3 linked regions of the Wigglesworthia glossinidia endosymbiont of Glossina morsitans morsitans (Yale colony) genome follow. The protein of the gene in region 2 interacts with the protein of the main gene of each other region in a pairwise test. Links are inferred from orthologs where the notes say so. Each region holds a gene or a part of one and is shown on either strand. Other genes may lie near its edges. The genes, in order: dnaQ, dnaE and rplL.

Evidence for each region.
Region 1: the proteins of dnaE (region 2) and dnaQ interact in binary tests that used the Escherichia coli proteins (3 or more experiments, as listed by UniProt). The link is inferred for Wigglesworthia glossinidia endosymbiont of Glossina morsitans morsitans (Yale colony) from one-to-one orthologs.
Region 3: the proteins of dnaE (region 2) and rplL interact in binary tests that used the Escherichia coli proteins (3 or more experiments, as listed by UniProt). The link is inferred for Wigglesworthia glossinidia endosymbiont of Glossina morsitans morsitans (Yale colony) from one-to-one orthologs.

The regions. Positions count from the first base shown.
Region 1 is NC_016893.1:69,518-78,475, reverse strand. The notes cover bases 71-2,968. They hold dnaQ (DNA polymerase III subunit epsilon), read right to left. Parts: upstream 1,944-2,968; coding sequence 1,197-1,943; downstream 71-1,196. Other genes in these bases: gloB (hydroxyacylglutathione hydrolase), read left to right, coding at 2,772-2,968; rnhA (ribonuclease HI), read left to right, coding at 1,988-2,452; rsmD (16S rRNA (guanine(966)-N(2))-methyltransferase RsmD), read left to right, coding at 584-1,159; ftsY (signal recognition particle-docking protein FtsY), read right to left, coding at 71-413. Also shown: more of ftsY, read right to left, coding at 1-70; more of gloB, read left to right, coding at 2,969-3,521; glucans biosynthesis glucosyltransferase MdoH, read left to right, coding at 4,007-6,511; oxygen-dependent tRNA uridine(34) hydroxylase TrhO, read left to right, coding at 6,626-7,543; WIGMOR_RS00345 (FliC/FljB family flagellin), read right to left, coding at 7,608-8,873. UniProt on the Escherichia coli protein: DNA polymerase III is a complex, multichain enzyme responsible for most of the replicative synthesis in bacteria. The epsilon subunit contain the editing function and is a proofreading 3'-5' exonuclease.
Region 2 is NC_016893.1:394,211-404,267, reverse strand. The notes cover bases 3,491-7,487. They hold dnaE (DNA polymerase III subunit alpha), read right to left. Parts: upstream 7,174-7,487; coding sequence 3,691-7,173; downstream 3,491-3,690. Other genes in these bases: lpxB (lipid-A-disaccharide synthase), read right to left, coding at 7,212-7,487; accA (acetyl-CoA carboxylase carboxyl transferase subunit alpha), read right to left, coding at 3,491-3,684. Outside these bases: alr (alanine racemase), read left to right, coding at 1-1,036; WIGMOR_RS01950 (potassium/proton antiporter), read right to left, coding at 1,065-2,510; more of accA, read right to left, coding at 2,725-3,490; more of lpxB, read right to left, coding at 7,488-8,360; lpxA (acyl-ACP--UDP-N-acetylglucosamine O-acyltransferase), read right to left, coding at 8,367-9,155; 3-hydroxyacyl-ACP dehydratase FabZ, read right to left, coding at 9,148-9,615; lpxD (UDP-3-O-(3-hydroxymyristoyl)glucosamine N-acyltransferase), read right to left, coding at 9,725-10,057. UniProt on the Escherichia coli protein: DNA polymerase III is a complex, multichain enzyme responsible for most of the replicative synthesis in bacteria. This DNA polymerase also exhibits 3' to 5' exonuclease activity. The alpha chain is the DNA polymerase catalytic subunit.
Region 3 is NC_016893.1:231,825-237,545, forward strand. The notes cover bases 1-2,701. They hold rplL (50S ribosomal protein L7/L12), read right to left. Parts: upstream 1,687-2,701; coding sequence 1,315-1,686; downstream 1-1,314. Other genes in these bases: rpoB (DNA-directed RNA polymerase subunit beta), read right to left, coding at 1-1,083; rplJ (50S ribosomal protein L10), read right to left, coding at 1,725-2,222; rplA (50S ribosomal protein L1), read right to left, coding at 2,414-2,701. In the rest of the region: more of rplA, read right to left, coding at 2,702-3,118; rplK (50S ribosomal protein L11), read right to left, coding at 3,120-3,548; transcription termination/antitermination protein NusG, read right to left, coding at 3,592-4,137; preprotein translocase subunit SecE, read right to left, coding at 4,139-4,522; tuf (elongation factor Tu), read right to left, coding at 4,550-5,721. UniProt on the Escherichia coli protein: The binding site for several of the GTPase factors involved in protein synthesis (IF-2, EF-Tu, EF-G and RF3). Is thus essential for accurate translation.

The sequences.
Region 1 (8,958 bases), 320 kb from region 2 along the record:
ATTTTTACAATAGTAGTAGTTTTTCCTACACCATTTACGCCTACCATTAAAATAATAAATGGCATTTTTTTGTTAAAAGTAATTGGTTTTTGCACTTTAATTAGAATATTCAAAATTTCTTTTTTAAGTAAAATATATAATTCATTAGAACATACAATATTTTTTTTTTTATTTTCGATTATTAAACTATCAAGAATTTTTTTTGTAGTTTGTACTCCTAAATCAGAACTTAACAAATGTGTTTCAATTTCATTAAATAATGTTTCATTTATTTGTTTAGATTGAAAAATGTTAGACAATTTTTTGCCAAAATATTTTTGGCTGTTAATTAAGCTTGATTTTATATTGGCAAAAATTTTAGTATTAAATTGTTTCAAAAAATTAGATTTTTTTTCTATATTTGTATTTTTCATTCTTTTTGTTATGTGATAGTTTACTAAAAAATATTAATTAATATATTATACCATTAAAAAATTAGTTAATTTTAATCATTTAATTAAATTTTTAATTAAGTTTAAATCAATAATCTATTTTTAAATAAATATTTAAAATCATAATTAAATAAATAATTATAATCATAAAAATGAACATAAAAAATTTAAATAAACATAAAATTCGTATTATTGGAGGAAAATGGAAAAATACAAAATTTTTAGTACCATTTATTACTGATTTGCGTCCTACTTTAAGTTCGATTCGAGAAACATTGTTTAATTGGCTTGCTCCTGTTGTTCAAGGATCTTTATGTTTAGATTGTTTTTCTGGTACCGGTATATTGGGTAGTGAAGCGTTGTCAAGATATGCCAAATTTGTTTTTTTTATAGAAAAAAATTTATATCTTAATCTAAGATTAATGAAAAAATTAAATGATTTACATGCAAAAAATTTTCGTGTTATCACGACGAATATTTTAATTTGGTTAAAAAAACCACGATTTTCTTTTGATATAGTTTTTATTGATCCTCCATATTTAAATATTAATTTAGTTAATTATGTAGTTTATTTTTTAGAAAAAAATTATTTTTTAAAGCAAAAATCGTGGATTTACATTGAAATAGATCGATCAAATTCAGATCCTATAGTTCCAAAAAGTTGGAAGATATATAGAAAAAAAACTACTAAACGTACTTCTTACTATCTATATAGTAGAGATCTTTGATCTTAAATTAATGTATTTATAAGTTTCGTGAAAATTTTTATTTTTCATCCCATAAACAAAAATTATTTGTATTTTTTATCATTTGAATATATTTTTTATGTGCATGTATTTCTTCTGCATTTGCATAAATTATCGGAGTGCTTGTTTTTATTGTTTTTTTATGATGATTTTTATCAAAAAATTTATAATTTTTTCGTAAAATATTAGCATTCATTTTTTTTGAAAAATTTATGCAAATTTGCCCTCCTGTCATTGACAGATATACATGAGAAAGGATTTCAGCATCTAATAATGCTCCATGCATAGTTCTTTTTGCAGTATTTACACCATATCTCTCGGATAATGCATCCAGATTGTTACGTTTTCCGGGGAATATTTTTCTTGCTAATTTTAATGTATCTGTAACAGTGCAAATTTCTGCAATATTTTGAAGATTATTTTGCATTAATTTAAGTTCGTAATTTATAAATCCTACATCAAAATTAGCATTATGAATTATTAACTCCGACCCTTTGATAAAATTAATAAAATCTAAAGCTATATTAGAAAAAATAGGTTTATCAAATAAGAATTCATCACTAATACCATGTATTTTAAAAGCAGAAATATCTACGGGACGATTGGGTTTTAAATATGTATGAAAACATTGATTGGTGAATCTACGATTAATAATTTCTATTGCTCCAATCTCAATTATTTTATGATTATAATAATGTGGTCCATATTTATTGATTCCAGTTGTTTCAGTATCTAAAACAATTTGTCTATCAATTTGAGTTTGCATATATTAAAAATAATTAAATGTTTTTAAGATATTAATACATTACAATGAAAAAGAAAATTAAAATATTTACAGATGGATCATGTTTAGGGAATCCTGGACCAGGAGGATATGGTATTTTAATATTTGGTGATGGATTATATAAAGAAATTAGTAATGGATATTATTTTACGACTAATAACAGAATGGAATTATTAGCAGCTATCATAGCTTTAGAATCATTAGAAGATATTTATAATATTACTTTGAATACAGACAGTAACTATTTAAGATATGGAATTACAAAATGGATCCAATTTTGGAAACAAAATGATTGGAAAACAAAAAGAAATAAACCTGTAAAAAATATTGATTTATGGAAACAACTTGATTCGCTTATAAAAAAACATCTTGTTCACTGGAATTGGATTAAAGGACATACAAATTACACAGAGCATGACAGGTGTGATTTATTAGCACGTCTTGCTGCTGAAAATCCTAGTACGGTAGATATAAAGTATCGAAAATGTTAAAATTAATATTATATTTTTAATTTCAATATTTAATATTATATTTTTTAGATGCTCAAAGTTTATTCGTATTTTATTGAATAAAATTTATATTGACTAATATAAATTTTAATTTTTTTTAATAAAAATTTTTTTCATGAACGTTATAAATTTTTTATCAAAAATATAATAACGCAATTATGATATAATTCTATGTTAAATAAAAAAAATTTTTTTATTGTATAAAAAAAATTAATTACAATTTATTTTATAAGTTTACTATGCATTAAATAGTATTAAAAATAAATAATGTTATTAATTTCAACTCAACCAGGAAAACTATATGTATCTTACTAAGATTGAATCAAATAAAGATAACTATATTTGGATTTTATATAATGAAAAAAAAGAATGTTTAATTATTGATCCAGGAGAATATAGTTCTGTATATAAGTTATGTGTAAAAAAAAATTTTATACCAATCGCAATATTATTAACGCATCATCATTACGATCATGTTGATGGCGTACAAAAATTGAAAGATATTTTTCAAATTCCTGTATATGGCCCTAAAGAAACAATCTATAACGGTACTACTAAAATAGTAAAAGAAGGAGATAAGTTATTTTTATTAAATCAAATATTTCAGGTATTTAATCTTCCCGGACACACTTTAGGTCATATAGGATTTTATACTACCCCATGGTTTTTTTCTGGTGACACTTTATTTTCTGCAGGATGTGGAAGATTATTTGAAGGAAATGCTTATGATATGTATCTATCAATTAAAAAAATAAATAAGATGCCTCCAAATACACTAATTTGTGCAGGACACGAATATACTTTGCAAAATTTGAATTTTGCGCTTAGTATATTACCTGAAAATGCTGCATTGCTACTTTATAAAAAACATGTCGAAATGCTACGTTTGCATAAAAAACCCACTGTGCCGTCTATATTATATTTAGAACGTCAAATTAACATCTTTTTAAATCCTTACAATTTCAATTTTCAAGGCAAGCTAAAATCTTTATTACTAGAAGAAGAATGGTATATTTTTAAAACTCTTAGAGAAATGAAAAATAATTTTTGAAATATTTACATGAAATAACGATTAAAAAAGTATATAATCAATTTTTTTATGTATAAAATATATACTTGATTTATTTTATTAAACTAATAAATATGCTTCAATCAAAAATAAATTTTTAGTTTTCAAAATGAAAATAAAATAATTCTGAAAAAATTTTTAAAATATTTAAATATAAGTAAATTTCATATTAAAGATCTTCTGCCTTTTAAAATTAATAAACTAAATTGTAGTAAAATTACTATATTTATTATTATATAATGAACTATGATATGTTTCAATAAATTTATATATTTGATATAAATCAATTATATTTAATATATTTAATTTTTTCAAATGAATTTATAAAATTTTTCAAAGATATCTTATAAAGATCAAAAATTTATCATTATGAATAATTAAAAATTATTTTAAATTTTAATACATATAAAAATTGAAATTTTAATTTATATTAATTTTAAACTAAAATAATTAGACGAGATTTTACTTTGCTTAATACAAGTTATATAAAACTTTTAAAGTGTTCAAATAAAAAAATTGATATTTTAACTCACAAGATATACAAATACACTTATAAACGATTATTTTACATACATCGTGCTTTAATCGAAAATAAAAATAAAAAATATAATATGTTTTGTTGGAAAGATATCACGATGTCATCTGTAAAAAAACGTCTTAAATTAGCTTGGCCAAAAATTATAAATTTTCCAAAAATAATGATAAAAGATTCCAATAATCGTCCATTAATCCGATCTACACCTAAAGTAAATCGTTCTAGTATTGCTCCAACACCATGGATAATTAATTCTTACATATTAATTTTTAAACAACTTTTTAATAAAAAAAAAATTTTTCAATTTATTTTTAAGAATAAAAAAAAGTGTAATTTAGAAAAATGGAGAATTGTAGGTATTGCAAGAAGATATATATTTTTACTTTTAATTTTAATACAAACTACGATAGCATCATACAAGTTAAATAGTATTTTATTACACCAAAATTTATCTTGTATAAATTTAATTCATAACTTCAATTATAGTTTTTTAAAATATTCTGAAAAAATTATCTTATATACATTACATACTACAATATTATTACTATTTTTTGTTTTATTTTTTTGGGTTTCAGCTAGTTTTTGGACTGCATTTATGGGATTTATTCAATTAAGTGTAAAAAATGATAAATTTAATATTTCTAACAATCATATTAAAAAAAAATTAAATCATCACCACCGAACTGCGATTTTAATGCCGATTTGTAATGAAAATGTTGAACGTGTATTTGCAGGTTTAAAAGCTACTTATGAATCTATTATAGCTACTGGAAAAATTAAATTTTTTGATATATATATATTAAGCGATAGTTACAATCCAGATATTTGTGTTTCAGAACAAAAGTCTTGGATAGAATTATGTGAAGAAACCAAGGGATTTAATAATATTTTTTACCGACGTCGTCATAGACGTATAAAACAAAAAAGTGGAAATATTGATGATTTTTGCCGCAGATGGGGTAAAAAATACTCATATATGGTTATTTTAGATGCAGATAGTGTCATGAGCGGAAATTGTCTTATTCATCTTGTCAAATTAATGGAATCAAATCCTAAAGCAGGAATTATCCAAAGTATTCCAAAAACTTCAGGCATGAATACTTTATACGCACGTTATCATCAGTTTGCAACACAAGTATATACTCCTTTATTTACAGCTGGAATGCATTTTTGGCAATTAGGAGAATCACATTATTGGGGACATAACGCTATTATTCGAATTCAACCATTTATGAAAAATTGTATTCTCGCCCCCCTTCCTGGAAGCGGAATTTTGTCTGGATCAATTTTATCACATGATTTTGTTGAAGCCGCTCTAATGCGTCGTGCCGGGTGGGGAGTATGGATTGCATATGATATACCTGGGAGTTATGAAGAGCCACCACCTAACTTATTAGATGAATTAAAACGAGATCGCAGATGGTGTTACGGAAATTTAATGAATTTTAGATTATTTCTAGTTAGAGGATTGCATCCAGTGCATAGAATAGTATTTTTAACTGGAGTGATGTCGTATTTATCAGCGCCGCTTTGGTTTGCATTTTTAATTTTATCTACAATATTACAAATAATATATAATATTAAATTTCAATATATTTCTGCAATAAACTCTTATTTTCATTTTTTTCCTTATTGGTATTTAAAAATAGCTACAGAACTATTTTTTGTAACTTTATTTTTGTTATTTTTACCAAAGTTATTTAGTATAACGTTAATAATTTCCAAAAATTCAAAACCATTTGGAGGTGCTAAATGTTTTATATTATCAATATTATTAGAAATAATATTTTCTATGTTTTTTACTCCGATTAAAATGGTATGTCATACATTTTTTATTTTTAGTGCATGTATTGGACGTCCAATAACGTGGAAATCGCCAAAACGTAACAACGAAATCACGAGTTGGCGTGATGCTTTCAAGCATCATTTATCGCAAGTATTAATTGGAATTTTTTGGACCTTAGGATTAATTTTTTATATTAATTTTAAATATTTATTTTGGTTCATTCCTATTCTTAGTGCGTTGATTATGTCGCCATTAATTTCTGTTTATTCAAGTTATTCGACTATAGGTTTATTTTTAAAAAAATTGAATTTATTTCTAATTCCTGAAGAATATTTACCACCAAAAGAACTAGTGAATACTAAAAAATATTTTAAAATTAATCAATCAAGATTATTAAAAAATGGTTTTTTTCAAGCTATTATACATCCTGCGTATAATGCACTTGCTATAACATTTGCAAATTCACGACACAATCATTCTGAATTAATTGAAATCAACAGACAAAAGTATTTAAATATTATTTTTTTAAAAGGAATTAAAAATCTCGATATTTTTGAACGCTTATTTATATTGAATGATCCTGTAATTTTAAGTAAGTTACATTTTTTAATTTGGTTACAATCCAAAAAAAATTTACTTAAATCAAAATAATTACATTAATTTTATCGAAAATTTAATTTTTATGTAATTTGAAATAAATTTATGCTTGATTTATAATTTTGAAATACAATTTTTTATATAAAAATTTTAATTGTTTAAATCTTTATGAAAAACATTAATATAAAATCTAGTTTAACTTTTAAAGAAAAGAAAACAATATCTTTTTACCGATATTTCCACATTCAAAATCCAAAAAAATTACAATTAATATTACTGAATAAATTAAAAGAGTTAAAAATCTTGGGAAGAATTTATATTGCTCAAGAAGGCATTAACGCGCAGATTTATATATATAAAAAATATATATATATATTAAAAAATTTTTTATATGAATTAAATCCAATTTTTAAAAATGTAAAATTTAATTTTTCGACTGACGATCATTCAATATCTTTTTATAAATTACAAGTAAAAGTTAGACCTCATATTGTAAATGATGGTATTAAAAATTTTAAATTTAATGTAGAAAAATTAGGCAAATGTATATCAGTGAAACAATTTAACACTATGTCTAATAGCAAAAATTGCTTAATTGTAGATGTAAGAAATAATTATGAATATGAAATAGGACATTTTGAAAATTCAATACATGTGCCTGCACAAACTTTTAGAAACCAATTAACAAACATGACTAGGGCGCTCAAAAATTATCAGCATAAAAAGATTGTTTTATATTGTACAGGAGGTATTAGATGCGAAAAAGCGAGCGCATGGTTAATACAAAATAATTTCGAACATGTATTTTTTTTAAAAGGCGGTATTATAAATTATATTAATTATATGAGAAAAAAAAAATATGCTGTAAAATTTTTAGGTAAAATGTTTGTATTTGATGCACGTCTGTTTGAAAATACTAATATAAATATAGTATCTTATTGTCATCAGTGTAAAATTAATCAATCTTATTTACATAAAAATTGCGCAAGAAAAAAATGTAATGTACTTTTTCTTCAGTGTAAAATTTGCAACGAAAAGTTTAAAGAATTTTGTTCTTCGTATTGTTATAATAATGAGTTTTTTTGATTTATTTATTTTCTGAAAATATATGGCCCCGAAATATATAGGACCATATATTTGTTTTATTTCTCTATCTTAATAGAGCTAAAATATTTTGAGGAACCGCATTAGCTTGTGCTAAAACTGCTGTACCTGCTTGTTGTAGAATGTTAGCGCGATTCATGTTAGATACTTCTGTGGCAAAATCTGCATCTAAAATATTTGATCTTGACTGTGTCAAATTTGCTATTGTAGTACTTAAACTATTAATTACGGAACCTAATCGATTTTGAGTTGCTCCTAAAGATCCTCGTATATCGTCTATTTTTGCGATAGCATCATCTATTTCTTTTAATGGGTCCATGGTTAAAAGTGTTTCGAAATCTAGTTCGGAACCTGATTTTACTTTTCCTTCGTAATTAATAATAGCTTCGTGATAGATTTCTTTATCTCCTTCTTGTTTGTGTATAAGATACTGTTGAATACCATCTTTCATATAAGATTTTAATGTTTCTCCTACTGCAAGCGTTTTTGGATCAATTTCTACTGTTATTTGAGCTGTTTTTACTGACTTAGGTATTTCAGTTAATTCGGCTGGGGAAGATGAGTTGTACTGTGCTACTCCCGTATTTGATATTTCTACTTTATAGTATTCATTGCCGTCAATTTGTTTAAAGAAATATTCGCCGCCTGATTCATATAATTGGCGTTTAATGTTCTTTTTACTTTCTGGAGTGCTAGAATCTAATATTTTTTTTGCTTCTATTCCTATCTTAGCACTTGTAACAGCATTTTCGTCTATGTCAGAAGCGTACAGAGCATCTGAATTTACATTAAAATCTTTAACGTGCAGAGATTCTGTATCCAATTTAAATAGATCGATGTTAACTACTTGTCCGTCATTTGCTCCAATTTGAACGCTAAGTCGTTGATTTTGACTAAGAATTTTCATTCCATTAAATTCTGTTTGTTCCGCTAAGCGATCAATTTCGCTAAGACGTTTCTTTATTTCGTCTTGAATTGATTTTTTATCTGCTTTAGAAACTGATGCAGTAGACTTAATTTGTACAGTCAAACGTCGAATAGCATGCATGTTTTCATTAATTTCGTTAATAGCTCCCTCTGCAGTTTGAGCAACTGCAATACCGTCATTTGCATTTCTTGCTGCTTGACCGAGACCATTAATAAGCGAAGTAAATCTATTGCTAATAGCTTGCCCGGCAGCATCATCTTTGGAGCTATTAATTCTTAAACCGGAAGAAAGTCTTTGAATTGCCGTGTTAAGAGATGTCTGAGACTTGTTTAAATTATTTTGAGCAGTTATAGATAGCATGTTAGTATTAATTACATGAGACATATACGGTTTCCCTCGTTTTATGCGAAGTTCTGTTGAATATATTTAAGAACACGATAAAAGATATCGGCTCGGATTAACAAAGCTT
Region 2 (10,057 bases):
GTCAAATTTAAATATTGTTAAAAAATATGCTCCAAAATCAAAAATTTGGTGTGTTATAAAAGCAAACGCTTATGGACACACAATAAAAGCAGCTTTACAAGGATTACGCAAAACTTCCGGGTTTGCCGTATTAGAAATAAATGAAGCAATTTTTTTAAGAGAAAATGGCTGGAAAGGACCAATTCTATTAATTTCTGGATTTTTTAATAAATCAGAGCTTTTCGAAATATGTCAACACGAAGTCACTACGGTGATACATAGCACATGGCAAATAGATATATTAAAAAAATATAATATAAATCGACCTATTCATGTATATTTAAAATTAAATAGCGGAATGAACCGACTAGGATTTAACAAAAATAATTTTATTCATTCATGGAATGAATTATATCAATTAAAAAAAGTATCCAGCTTAACATTAATGAGCCATTTTGCTCATAGTTATTCAAAAAGTTCTGTGCATCAACAATTAAAAATTGTTGATTCGGTTTTTAGTAAAATAAAAAAAATTCCACTATGTTTAGCAAATTCGACGGCAATTTTGTTGCATCCTGAAACTCATAAGTCTTGGGTTAGGCCAGGAATAATATTATATGGAATATTGCCGTTTCAAAAAAATTTTTTTGATCAAAAATATGATGATTTTGAACCAGTTATGACACTAGAAAGTAAATTAATAGCCATTCAAAAAGTAAATTCTAAAAAATTTATTGGATATGGAAAAAATTATTATTCAAAATTTGATAATATTATTGGGATAGTTTCTTGCGGATACGCAGATGGATACCCTTATAACATTAATACGAGCGGAACTCCAGTATTAGTAGATGGTATTCGCACACAAGTAATTGGTTCTATATACATGGATATGTTAACAGTCGACTTAAAACCGTGCCCAAATGCTAAAATTGGTTCTAAAGTAGAATTATGGGGAAAAAATATTAAAATAAACGATATTGCTCAGTCAGCAAGAACAACTAGTTATGAATTAATGTGTAAAATTAATTCGAGAGTATCCGTAAAAGTTGAATAAAATAAGTATTTTAAATATATTAAAAATTTTAACTATTAAACAATTTTTCTAATTTAAATATTGCAGATGTTTTTCCTATAAAAATTACGATATCTTCACAATTTAAAACGTTTCGAGAAACAACTTGAACAAATTTATTTTTTCTAAAAATTGCTACAATATACACAAATCGTGGCAAACTTAATTGATTGATTGGAACATTAGATAAATGACTTCCAATTTTAATTTGGTAAATTAATATCTCCCAAGAATTTTCTTGATAAAAACTTATACCTCCCCGAAAAATTGGTTGACACATCTTTTCAGCTATTACGTTGGTTAATTTTGCAGCAAAATTAATTGATGTACCTTGTATCAATAAAGAAATTAAAACAATAAAAAAAGATACATTAAAATAAAAACGTGCATTATCTAAACCAGCCATCATAGGAAATACCGAAAGAATAATAGGTACAGCTCCCCTTAAACCTACCCAAGACAAAAATAAAAGTTCTTTTTTAGAATATTTTTTAAACGGTAATAACCCAAATAATACAGATAAAGGACGTGCAATAAAAATAATCCAAAAAGACAACAATAATGCTGGCTTAGCAATGCTTAACAAGTCGCTAGGAGTCACTAGTAATCCTAAAATTAAAAACATGCAAATTTGACTTAACCATGTCATGCCGTCAAACATTTGCAAAATTTCAAAACGATTACGAATAGGATAATTGCCTAACATTAAACCGCATAAATAAACTGATAAAATACCGCTACCATGCAATAAATTAGTGATACTAAATAGCATAATTCCTCCACTTAAAGCTAAAAGTGGATATAAAGAATGTGCTAATTTTAAACGATTAATAATTTTACATATACACCACCCTCCTATGCATCCAAGTAAAATACCTAATCCAAATTCATAAAATAAATGCAATAAAACAGTAAAATTTACATATGTAGGATATTTATTTTGAATAGTAGAAATGAGTATAGTAGTTAAAAACATAGACATTGGATCGTTACTTCCAGATTCAATCTCTAATGTAGCATTTACATGTTCTTTTAGATTTGTATTGCCTAATAATGAAAAAACAGCAGAAGCATCCGTTGATCCGATTATAGCACCAATTAACATGCCTTCTAAAATATCTAACTTAAATATCCATGCTGCAACGATCCCAGTAAGTCCTGATGTAATAATAACGCCAAGTGTAGATAATGATAAAGCTGGCAACAATGCTATTCGAAATGCTTGAAACTTAGTTTTCATGCCTCCATCTAATAAAATAATTGCTAATGCTAAATTACTTATTGTATAAGCAACAGAATAATCATTAAAATCTATTTTCCCTATACCGTCAATGCCAGCTAACATTCCAAGTACTAAAAAAATCAATAAAATAGGAATCCCCAATCTTGAAGAAAATGAACTTAGTATAATACTAATTATTACTAATAATGAACCAACAATAAAATAGCTAATCATTTTAATAAAGAAGATTTGTTATGTATGAAATCTTATAAAAATTAAATTATAAATAATGTAGATTATTATATAATACATTTTACATTTAAATAAATTATTTACTTTATAAATTTAAAATATTAAAATTTTATATAGATTATATTATTTTTTTTAAATTTATATTTTTATAAAATTAAACTTTGTATATTTTTATTTATGATGTTTAGTACATATTTTAAATATTTCCATAATTCATCAATTTTTTATATCTACTGCTTAACAAATCAGTAGTTGTCATTTTATCTAGTATTTTGAGATCTTTGATTAATCTATCTTTTAAATTAGAAGTAACAGTCTGTAAATTTCGATGAGCTCCTCCTAAAGGTTCAGGAACAACGGTGTCAATTAAATTTAATTTTTTTAATTGATTTGCAATAATTCCCATAGATTTTGCAGCGATCGGGGCTTTTTCTACATTTTTCCACAAAATTGCTGCACATCCTTCTGGAGAAATTACTGAATATATACTATATTGTAACATATTAATTTTATCACCCACTCCAATTGCCAAAGCGCCTCCAGAACCACCTTCGCCTATAACAGTACAAATTATAGGCACTTCTAGTGTAGACATTTCTCTTAAATTTTTTGCAATCGCTTCTGATTGTCCTCTTTTTTCAGCACCTATTCCGGGATAAGCGCCAGGAGTATCAATAAATGTAATTACGGGCAGTTTAAATTGTTCTGCCATTTGCATTAGTCTTAATGCTTTTCTATAACCTTCTGGAGCAGGCATTCCAAAATTTCTAAAAATTTTTTCTTTTATATTCCTACCTTTTTGATGACCAATTACCATAACTGGTCTTGAATTTAATCGACCTATCCCTCCAACAATTGCTTTGTCATCACCATATAAACGATCACCAGAAAATTCATCAAAATCTGTAAAAATATTTTTTATATAATCTAGAGTATATGGTCGCATGGGATGTCTTGCTAATTGAGTAATTTGCCATGCATCAAGGTTAGAAAAAATTTTTTTTGTCAGTTCTGAGCTTTTTTTACGTAAACAAAGAATTTCTTTATCTAAATTAATATGTAATGTTTTATCTCGATTGCTTAATTCAACTAAAGAATTAATTTTAGCTTCTAAATTCGCAATAGGTTGTTCAAAATCAAGAAAATTTAAATTCATAATATCTTAATAAAATTCAAAATGAACTTTTCTAATATGTTGTATTAAATATATATTTTTAATCGTTTTTTCTGTAGGTTCTATATAAAATTTTTCTGTATCATATAATTTAATTATATTATTCTTATTTTTAGTAAAAAATTCAATTAATATATTTCCTGTTTTTTCTTTATTTAAAAGTGTACGTATATTTTCTGATAAATTATTTAAATCTTTATGATATGATAAAAATAAGTTGATTTTTTTTACATATTTTTTTCGAGCTTCATCTATACTCATTAATTTTTTGCAAAAAATTCTCAAATAATTTTTTTGAAATAAAATTTTTCCATTTAAAAGAATAATTTTATTTTTTTTAATAATATTTTTATATTTATTAGATAATTCAGAATTTAATATTATTTCTAATTTTTTTGAAGAATCATCTAAAATTAATGATTGAAAATAATTTCCAGATTTATCGCGTATCATTTTAATTGAAGATATAATACCAAACACTGTTCTATTTTGTCCTTTTAAACTAGATTTAATATCTTTCAAAAATTTTCCGTTTGAATAATGAAGAAGCTCTTTTAAATACTTTTGAATCGGATGTGCACTTAAATAAAATCCTAAAGCATTTTTTTCTTCTTCTAAAAAATGAAAATGATCAAACAAAAAATTTTTTGGTTCATTACGAGTAATATTTTTTTTCATTTGAAATGAATTTAAAATTTTATGAAACATGTCTGTTTGTTTATAAAGAACATTTGTTGTTTTTTGACGCGCATATTTTATAGCATTTGGCAACTCTTGTATGCTATTGAAACGATTTTTTTGTAACGTATCCAAGGCTCCCGAATAAATTAATTTTTCTATAACTCTTTGACTTAATTTTTTAGAATCTGTACGTGCACATAAATCAAATATATTTTTAAAATTTCCATCTTTTTTTAATTGTTTTATAATATCTTGTACCGAAGAAACTCCGACACCTTTAATTGCACCTAATCCATATATAATTGTATTATTTTCTGAACGAAAATAATAATTACCAATGTTGATATTTGGAGAAAGAATTTTAATGCCTAAATTTTTGCATTCTTCTGATAAAATAATAATTTTTTCAGTATTATCTATATCGGCACTCATAGCTGCTGCCATAAATTCAGACGGATAATGTGTTTTTAACCACAATGTTTGATAAGAAAGTAAAGCGTATGCTGTTGAATGAGATTTGTTAAAGCCGTATCCGGAAAATTTTTCTAATAAATCAAATATTTTCATTGAAAAAATTTCATTAATTCCTTTTTTTAAAGCACCAGATTTAAATCTTGCACGTTGTTCTGACATTTCTTGCTGTTTTTTTTTGCCCATTGCTCTTCTTAGAATATCTGCTTCTCCTAAAGAATATCCTGCTAAAATTTGAGCAATATTCATTACTTGCTCTTGATATAAAATAATGCCATAAGTTGATTGTAAAATTGGTTCTAACAATTTATGTTGCCATATTGGGTCAGGATAAGCAATTTTTTCACGACCATGTTTTCTATTAATAAAATTTTCTACCATTCCTGATTTTAATGGGCCCGGACGAAATAATGCAACTAAAGCAATAATATCTTCAAAACAATCTGGTTGTAATCTTTTAATCAATTCTCTAATGCCTTTAGATTCTAATTGGAAGATAGCAGTAGTCTGCGCTTTTTTTAATGTATTAAAACTTTTTGTATCATTTAAATCAATATCAACAATATTTATTAAATCCAGATTTTTTGCTGATTTTTTTCTGTTGATTATTTTTACAGTCCAATCAATTACAGTAAGTGTACGTAAACCTAAAAAATCAAATTTTACTAATCCTACTTTTTCGATATCATCTTTATCAAATTGAGTAAGTTGAGTATGATTTTTAAAATCATAATATATTGGAGTAAAGTTAGTAATTTTATTTGGCGCAATTACTATTCCTCCAGCATGTTTTCCAACATTTTTTATAGAACCTTCGAGATTTTTTGCCATATTAATAATTGTTTTTACTTCTTCGTCACTATTATATAGTTGCTGTAATTGTTTTACAGTTATTAAAGATTTTTGTAAAGTTATTCCAAAATCTAATGGAATTAATTTTGAAATTCTATCTACAAATGCATATGGGTATCCTAACACTCTGCCGACGTCTCGAATTACAGATCTTGCTGTCATAGTTCCAAAAGTAATAATTTGTGCAACAGATTTTTCTCCATATACTTGAATAACATAATCAATTACTAGATCTCTTTTTTCCATACAAAAATCTATATCTAGATCGGGCATAGAAATTCTTTCCGGATTTAAAAATCTTTCAAAGATCAATCCAAATTTCAATGGGTCAATATCGGTAATGTTTAATGCGTATGCTACTAAAGATCCTGCACCAGATCCTCTACCTGGACCAACTGGAATACGATTTTCTTTCGCCCATTTTATAAATTTCATAACAATCAAAAAATAACTAGAAAATTGCATTTTATTAATTATATTAAGTTCATGTTTTATGCGGATATCATATTTTTTTCTATGAATATTTTTTTTTAGTTCAGATGGAAATTTTATTTTCAATCTTTCTTCTAAACCTAATTTTACACATTTTTTTAAATACTCTTCTGAAGAAAAATTTTTCGTAAAAATTTTTGGTAGGTGATTTTTTTTTAAATTTACAGTTACGTTGCACCGTTTTGAAATTTCTACACTATTTTTTAACGCTTCTGGTATATCAGAAAACAAAATACACATATCTTCTGAACTACGCATATACTGATTAGTAGTATATTGTGTAATTTTTAAATTTTTTAATGTAGTGTTTTTATAAATTGCCATTTTTACCATGTGTGATTGAAAATTTTTAGGATGAATAAAACAGACTTTATTCGTTGCTACGACAGGAATATGATATTTTAACGATATTTTTAATGCTGATTGAATGTAGTTTTCTTCATTTCTATATCCAACGCGTATTAATTCTAAATAAAATCGGTTGTAAAAATATTTTTTATAAAAATTGATGCAATTTATAATATTATCTTGTTCGTTTTTTTCCAGATATTTGCCTAATTCACCAAACATCGATCCAGACAAAATAATTAATCCTGAACTATATTGCACTAACCAATTACGATTAATTGTTGGACCTACATCTGTATATCCATATCGGTAAGCTTTAGAAATAAGCATAATTAAATTATGATACCCAATGTTATTAGCTGCAAGAATAGTAATTTCAGAAATTTCTTCTTTTAAATATACAACATGTTTTAATAAAAAATCTGCACCAACAATTGCCTTAATTCCTAATTTATGTGCAGTAGTATAAAATTTAATAAATCCATATATATTAGTAAAATCTGTAATAGCTATAGCGGGCATATTAAGTTTTTTAGCTTGGCTTAAAATATCTTCTATTTTAGATAAACCGTCTATAATAGAATAATCGCTATGTATTTTTAAATGCACAAAGCATGGTTCGGACATGTTTATATTTCCTTTAAGTACAACATTTTGATTTTATTTCACGTTATCTTTAATAGAGATAAAGCAGAACGGGCAGCTTTATAATCTGCATTACAGCGTATTTTGTTATGTAAATTATAAAATATATTTTTTATTTTTTTTGTTTTTTGTGGATCATTGAAAAAAGATAAAATTTCTTTTGCTAAAATTTCTGGACAACATTCTTGCTGTATTTTTTCTGATACAATGGATTTTTTTGCAATTAGATTAGGTAGTGATATCCATTTAGTATACACTAAAATTTTTAACAAAATAAAATTAAATGTTGTCATATAATATCCAACAACCATGGGACACTTTGCTAACATGCACTCTAATGTAGCTGTTCCAGAAGCAACAATTGCAGCATCTGAACATGCTAAAATTTTATAAGAACTTTTGTTTAAAATCTTTATTGGTAGTTCAGGTGCAACTCGAGATTGAATATATGTAAATCTTTTTCTTAAAAAGAAATTTGCCATTGGAACTAAAATTTTAAGTTCTGGAAAATGATATTTTATAATTTTTGCAGCATTTAAAAAACGTTCACTTAATAGATTAATTTCAGCGATACGACTTCCTGGAAGTAAAGCTAAGCAAGGTGTTTTTTTTTGAATACCTAGAATAGAACGTATTTTAGATTTATTTGGATGAATAGGTATTTTATCTGCTAATGGATGTCCAATAAATTTACATGGTATATGAAAATAATCATATATTTTTTTTTCAAAAGGTAATATAACTAAGATTTTATCGATAGCTTTTTTAATTTTGAATATTCTATTTTTTCTCCAAGCCCATATAGATGGCCCGATATAATGCATAGTTTTTATGCCTTTTTTTTTTAATGCTAATTCTAAATCAAGATTAAATTCTGGAGCATCAATACCAATAAATAAATCAGGTTTTAAAAAAATAAATTTTTTAATTAAAATTTTTCTAATTTTAATAATTTTAGGAATTTTCCATAAAACTTCAGTAATTCCTATGATTGACAATTCATCTATTGAATACCAAGATTCAACATTTTTTTCCTTTAGCATCTCTGGTCCTGTCATTCCAAAAAATTTAATGTTTGGCATTAAACTATTTAAAGTTTTTATTAAACTTGCGCCAATTAAATCTCCAGAAATTTCTCCGACTACTATGCCGATTGAAATATATTGCATATTCAATTATCTAATAATTCCTCGTTTGGATTGTGTAAAAAAATCTAAAAATAAATAAATAATTTTATGTGATTTAGCGAGTTTTTTAAGCTCATATTTAATATTTTCTAGGGTATTTCCTCTACGATAAATAATTTTATAAGCATTTCGAATAGCAATTCTTGTTTTTTTATCAAAACCTCGACGTTTTAAGCCTTCTATATTGATTCCAAAAGGCTTAGCATGATTTCCCTGCGCAAGAATGAAAGGAGGTATGTCTTGAGATACTCCAGAGCATCCACCAATCATTACATGTGGTCCAATTATGCAATTTTGATGTATGGCGGTCATTCCTCCTATAATGACATAGTCTTCAATTTTTACATGACCTCCTAGGGTTACATTATTCGCTAAAATGCAATTATTACCTATTATACAATCATGTGCTATATGTACATTGACCATGAATAAATTATCATTACCAATTTTTGTTATACTATGTCCTTGTATTGTACCACGATGAATTGTAGAATTTTCTCGAATAATATTTCTATCTCCAATACAAACACGAGTTTTTTCTCCGGAATATTTGAGATCTTGATTTACTTCTCCGATAGATGAAAATTGATAAATAGAATTATCTTCTCCTAAATGTGTTAAACCGTTAATAATTACATGTGATTTTAATATGGTGCGTGCACCAATTTCAACTTGTGCATCAATAAAACAAAATGGTCCAATGCAAACGTTTGCATGAATAATAGCATTTTCGTTAATAATAGCGCTAGGATGCACGAAAGCAGATTGATTAATCACGAACATTTAATCCCCGTCTACGAGCGCACATCATCGACGCTTCACAAATTATGTGACTATCTACTTTTGCAACTCCATTAAATCTTGCTACACCTCGACGCTCTTTAATAAAAGTTACTTGTAAAATCATTTGATCTCCTGGTTGAACAGGTTTCTTAAATCGTGCTTGATCAACAGCAGCGAAATAATATAATTCTCCAGGAGATAATTTTCCTGAACTTTTAAATGCTAAAATTCCAGTTGCTTGTGCCATCGCTTCAAGAATAAGTACACCTGGAAAAATTGGATTACCTGGAAAATGTCCTTGAAAAAATGGTTCATTAAAAGAGACATTTTTAATTGCACGTAAAAATTTTCCTTTTTCAAAATCTAAAACACGATCAACAAGTAAAAATGGAAAACGATGAGGTAAAAATTCTAATATCTCTTCGATATTCAGAGTATTATTGTTAGTAGTCAAAACACTTTTCCTGTTTAAAGCGTTGTATTAATGTAACATAATGCTAAAACTAAAAAGCACAAATAATTTGCTATTTAAATAAAATAAAAAATAAAATTGTTAATTTATTTTATAATAAATTAATTTCTGAAATTTGTTTTTTTAATTTTTGTATTTTTTTCTTAATCTTATTAACATGCATTATTAATGCAGTATTTTGTCGCCATTTTTTATTTGGTTGTGCTGGAATGCCTGAAGAATATATACCAGGAGAATTAATGGAACGCATTACCATCGACATACCTGTAATTACAACTTGATCGCAAATCTTAATATGTCCGTTAATCACGCTAGCTCCTCCAATCATACAATTACGACCAATACTAACGCTGCCTGCCATAATTACTCCTCCAGCAATTGCTGTATGATCTCCAATATTTACATTATGTGCAATTTGACATTG
Region 3 (5,721 bases), 160 kb from region 2 along the record:
ACTTGTTTGATCATGTGTAGAATCGATTCGTAATGTTTCCGATATGTAAGAACCATGATCTAAATCATTTGTAAATAAAGTTTCAACTAAATCAAAACCAGATTTTTTTAATTTTAAAATAATTTCTTCAGTAATCTCAGTGTTTGCAGTAACAATAATTTTATTTGTTCGTGTATCAATATAATCTTTAATAACAACTTTTCCTATAATATACTCAAAAGGTACTTGAATTTGCGAAATTTTGTCAATTTCTAATTTTCGAATATGTCTAGCTGTAATACGACGGCCTTTTTCAATATAAATTTTGCCTTGAGCGATAATATCAAATAATGCCGTTTCTCCACGTAAACGTTTTGGAATTAAATGCATGAAAAGCTCTTCTTTTTTGTTGATATAATATGTTACGCGTTCAAAAAATATGTTTAACATATTTGGAATATCAATATTCAAAGCTTTTAGCAAAATTGTCACGGGTAATTTACGACGACGGTCAATTCTTACAAATAAATGGTCTTTTGCATCAAATTCAAAATCTAACCATGATCCTCTATAAGGAATAATGCGTGCATTATATAATACTTTTCCAGAGGAATGCGTTTTTCCTTTGTCACTGTCAAAAAATACACCTGGACTACGATGTAATTGAGATACTACTACTCTTTCAGTACCATTAATAATAAACGTGCCATTATGCGTCATTAATGGAATTTCTCCCATATATACTTCTTGTTCTTTTATGTTTTTTACTATATTTTTTGATTCATTATCATATACTACTAAACGTAATATTACTCTAAGTGGTGCAGAAAATGTAGCGCTTCTTACTCGACATTCTTTGACATCAAATATAGGCTCACCGAGGTGATAATTTACATATCGTAATTCTGCATTTCCATTGTAACTTTTTATAGGAAAAATTGAACGAAGAGCTGCTTCTAATCCATAACAACCACTTGGATCGCGTTCTATAAACTTTTGAAATGAATCAATTTGAATGGCAAGTAAATATGGTATATTTAAAACTTGCGGACGTTTTCCAAAGTCTTTTCGAATGCGTTTTTTTTCAGTATAAGAATAAGACATGAGTTCCCCGATAAATAAAATTTTAAAAATTTCATAAAGTATATTTTATATAATATGTATTATTTTTAATAAAATAAATTTATTATATATTTATAATTATTTTAGTATAAAATTTATTACAAAAATGGTATTTATGTATTTAAATATAATTTATATAATTTTATAAAAAAAACGCTGGTGGTTTTTACACCAGCTATTTGATAAAATAATAACTTTCAAAATAAAAAATATCTATTGTAAGACAATTTTAGCCCCAGATAATTCTATAGATTTTTTTAAAGACTCTGCTTCATTTTTATTTAATCCTGATTTTAATACTACTGGCAAAGTTGATTCTACTAAATCTTTTGCTTCTTTCAAACCTAAACTAAGCGAAGATCGAACCACTTTAATAACAGAAATTTTATTTTTCCCAATTTCCTGTAATAAAACATCAAATTCAGATTTTTCTTCTGATTTTCCAGATGAATTAGATTCCGAAGGCACATTGGATGCGATCGCAGAAACTCCAAATTTTTTTTCCATCATAGAAACGAGCTCGGCAATTTCTAATACCGACATTTCAGAGACTGCATCTAAAATTTGTTGCTTAGTTATTGACATTTAGTATGCTCCTAAAATTTTATTTTTATTTATGATATTTAATTGATATGTTTACTGTGTCTAATAAAAATTAACATACGTATAAATTTTTTGATTGATATTTCTTGTATAATTGTAATAAAACTTCTTATTGACTCTTCGTATGTTGGTAAATCTACTAAATAATTAATATCTGAATCTAACAAAACTTTTTTTTCAAATATTGCTATTTTTATTTTACATTTGTTGTTTTTACGTTCAAATTCTTTAAATAAACGTGCTCCGGATCCAGGATGTAAATAAGAAAAGGCAATTAAGTTGGGTCCATTAATTTTATCTTTTAAATTTGAAAAATTAGTTCCTAAAACTGATAATTTTATTAATGTATTACGCAGATATTTAATATCAATTTTTAGTGCTCTGCTTTTTTTACGTAAATCATTCATTTCATTTGCTTGTATGCCAGTTGGATCTGCTATAACAATCGATAGTGCAGATTTCATACATTGATTAATTTTAGAAATTATATTTTTCTTTTTTTTAAGGTTTAAGACCATATTTTATCCTATAAAATAAATAAATGAGCAATATTTAAATTTGATAATAAGTATCTTAAGGTGATAATAAAATTTTGTATTAATTTACTATCTTGCTTATAAATTGAGTGTATACGTTTTTATTGTGCAGAATTTTTTTTGAAAAAAATTTTAAGCATATAAATAATGTTGTTTTAATTTATTTGATTAATCTATACTTTTTGTAAAAATTCATTATGATCTAATAAAACGCTACCTCCCATAGTTTTCGCGAGATTTACTTGCTTTATAAATGCACCTTTCACTGGAGATGGTTTATTTTTTAATATATTTTTCAACAGTACTAATAAATTTTGTTCTAATTTATAAAATTCAAAATTAATTTTTCCAATAGTCATATGTATAATTCCGTATTTATCATTACGATAAGTCACCTGACCTTGTTGAATGTTTTTAATTGCTTCTGTGACATTATCTGTTATAGTGCCATTTTTAGGATTTGGCATTAATCCTCTAGGTCCAAGAATAGGTCCTAATTTTTCGACAATTGACATTGCGTATGGCATAGCGATTACAAAATCAATTTTAATTTTTTTATTATTTTTGATTTTATCTGCTATTTCTTCCATTCCAGATAATTCTACTCCTAAATCATACGCGGATTTTTTATCTGCTCCATCTGCAAAAACTACTAAAGATTTTTTTTTTTCTATCACATACGGTAATTTCACAGAATTATGTAGATTTTGATCGGATTTTTTTGAATTAATGTTTAAATTAATTGTAGCATCAATATTTTCAATAAAATTAGCCTTGGGCAAACAATATAATAGTTCAATTGCTTGTTTAAAACTATATAGTTTGCCAACAGAAATTTTCTGAGAAATTAAACGCATTTTTTTTGTTATTCGAGACATATCAGTCCTCTATTAAAAATCCCATGGATTTTGCCGTACCAATAATTGATTGAGATATAGCATGTAAATTTTTTCCTGTCATATCTGCTGCTTTTTTTTTTGCAATTTCTTCGATTTGACTTAAAGATATTGTGCCTATTTTTTTTTCTTTTGAATTGCTTGCACCTAATTTAATATTAGTTAGTTTTTTTAAAAAAAATGATGTAGGAGGTGTTTTTATGATGAATGAAAAAGTTTTATCACTATATACAGTAATGATTACTGGAATAGGTGTTCCTGGATCAAAATGCTGAGTTTGATTATTAAAAGATTTACAAAACTCTATTATATTAATTCCTTGTTGACCTAGTGCAGGTCCAACTGGAGGACTTGGATTTGCAGCGCCTGATTCGATTTGTAATTTAATATATCCTTTAACATTTTTTGCCATAATAATATCCGTAATAGTTATTTAAAATTGTTTCATTTAATGATTAATTTTTTTCTAATTGACTGAAATCTAATTCTACCGGAGTCGCTCTACCAAAAATTGATACTGATACTTTTAATCTATTTTTTTCATAATCGACTTCTTCAACTACTCCATTAAAATCTGAAAAAGGACCATCTTTGACTCTTACTAGTTCTCCAGGTTCGAACAAAGTTTTTGGACGTGGTTTATTGCCTATTTTTTGTAATCGTTTTACGATAGAGTCAACTTCTTTGTCGCTAATTGGTGCCGGTTTATCTGATGTTCCGCCAACAAATCCCATAACTTTTGGAATGCTACGAACCATATACCAACTAGAATCATGCATAATCATTTGTATTAACACGTATCCTGGAAAAAATTTTCTTTCGCTTTTTTTACGTTGTCCATTTCGGATTTCAATCACTTCTTCTGTAGGAATCATAATATCTCCAAAAAACTTTTCCATATTATACAATTTGATGTGTTCTTTTAAAGATTGAGCTACCTTAGATTCAAAACCTGAAAATGCTTGAATTACGTACCAACGTTTTTTTTGAGTTTCAGACATCTTAAAACCTCAATCCAGTTATAAATGATATTATTCGGATCAGTAAGCTGTCTAGTCCCCAAAGCAAAAGAGACATTATGAGAGTTACTAAAGATACTATTAAAGTAGTTTGTAACGCTTCTTGAAAAGAAGGCCAAATTACTTTTTGCATTTCTTTGCAAGATATATAAATAAATTTTATTATTTTTTTTCCTTTTATTGTTGTGGTAAATAGAAAACATGCAAGAAAAATCATTAAAGAAACACTAAAAACTTTTATTATTTTGTTTTCAGTAGGGAAAAGCTCACTGAACAAAAATGCTGTTATTAATAAAGTGATTACAAAAATCCAAATAAATATGTCTTTTTTATATTTACTTTGATTTTTTTGATGTTCAGTGTTCATGCAAAAGAAAACTTACAGTAAATCTATTTAAGATAGAATTTTTGATACAATTCCAGCGCCTACTGTACGTCCGCCTTCTCGAATTGCAAATCGCAATCCTTCGTCCATAGCAATAGGAGAAATTAATTTTACAGATACTTTAACATTATCTCCAGGCATAACCATTTCGATTCCTTTTGGTAATTCGATACTTCCAGTGACATCGGTAGTACGGAAATAAAATTGAGGTTTATATCCGTTAAAAAATGGAGTATGACGTCCTCCTTCTTCTTTTTTCAATACATACACTTCTGATTCAAATTGTGTATGTGGTTTTATTGAACCTGGTTTAGAAAGAACTTGTCCTCTTTCTACGTCTTCTCGTTTAGTACCTCTTAGTAAAATACCTACATTTTCTCCTGCTCGTCCTTCGTCCAAAAGTTTGCGAAACATTTCTACTCCGGTACATATTGTTTTTGCTGTTTTTTTGATTCCAACAATTTCTATTTCTTCTCCTACTTTAACTGTACCACGTTCAATTCTACCAGTCACCACAGTGCCTCTTCCAGATATCGAAAATACGTCTTCTATGGGCAATAAAAATGGTTGATCGATAGATCTTTTTGGTTCAGGAATATAGTTATCTAGAGCTTCAGACAAATCTAATATTTTTTTTGTCCAAATAGGATCGTTTTCTAATGCTTTTAATGCGGAACCTCTAATAATTGGAATATCATCTCCAGGAAAATCATATTGTGATAGTAGTTCTCTAATTTCTATTTCTACTAATTCTAATAATTCTTCGTCGTCTACCATGTCGCATTTATTCATAAATACAACTATGTACGGAACTCCAACTTGACGTCCGAGTAATATATGTTCTCGAGTTTGAGGCATAGGTCCATCGGTAGCAGCAACTACGAGAATTGCGCCGTCCATTTGTGCAGCTCCAGTAATCATGTTTTTTACGTAATCTGCATGACCTGGGCAATCTACATGTGCATAATGCCTTGCATTTGTATCATATTCTACGTGCGATGTATTTATAGTAATACCTCGAGCTTTTTCTTCTGGAGCGTTGTCAATTTGATCAAATGCTTTAGGATTCCCTCCATATTTTTTAGCTAATACAGTAGTAATTGCAGCAGTTAATGTGGTTTTTCCGTGGTCTACATGCCCAATTGTACCAACATTAATGTGTGGCTTAATTCGTTGAAACT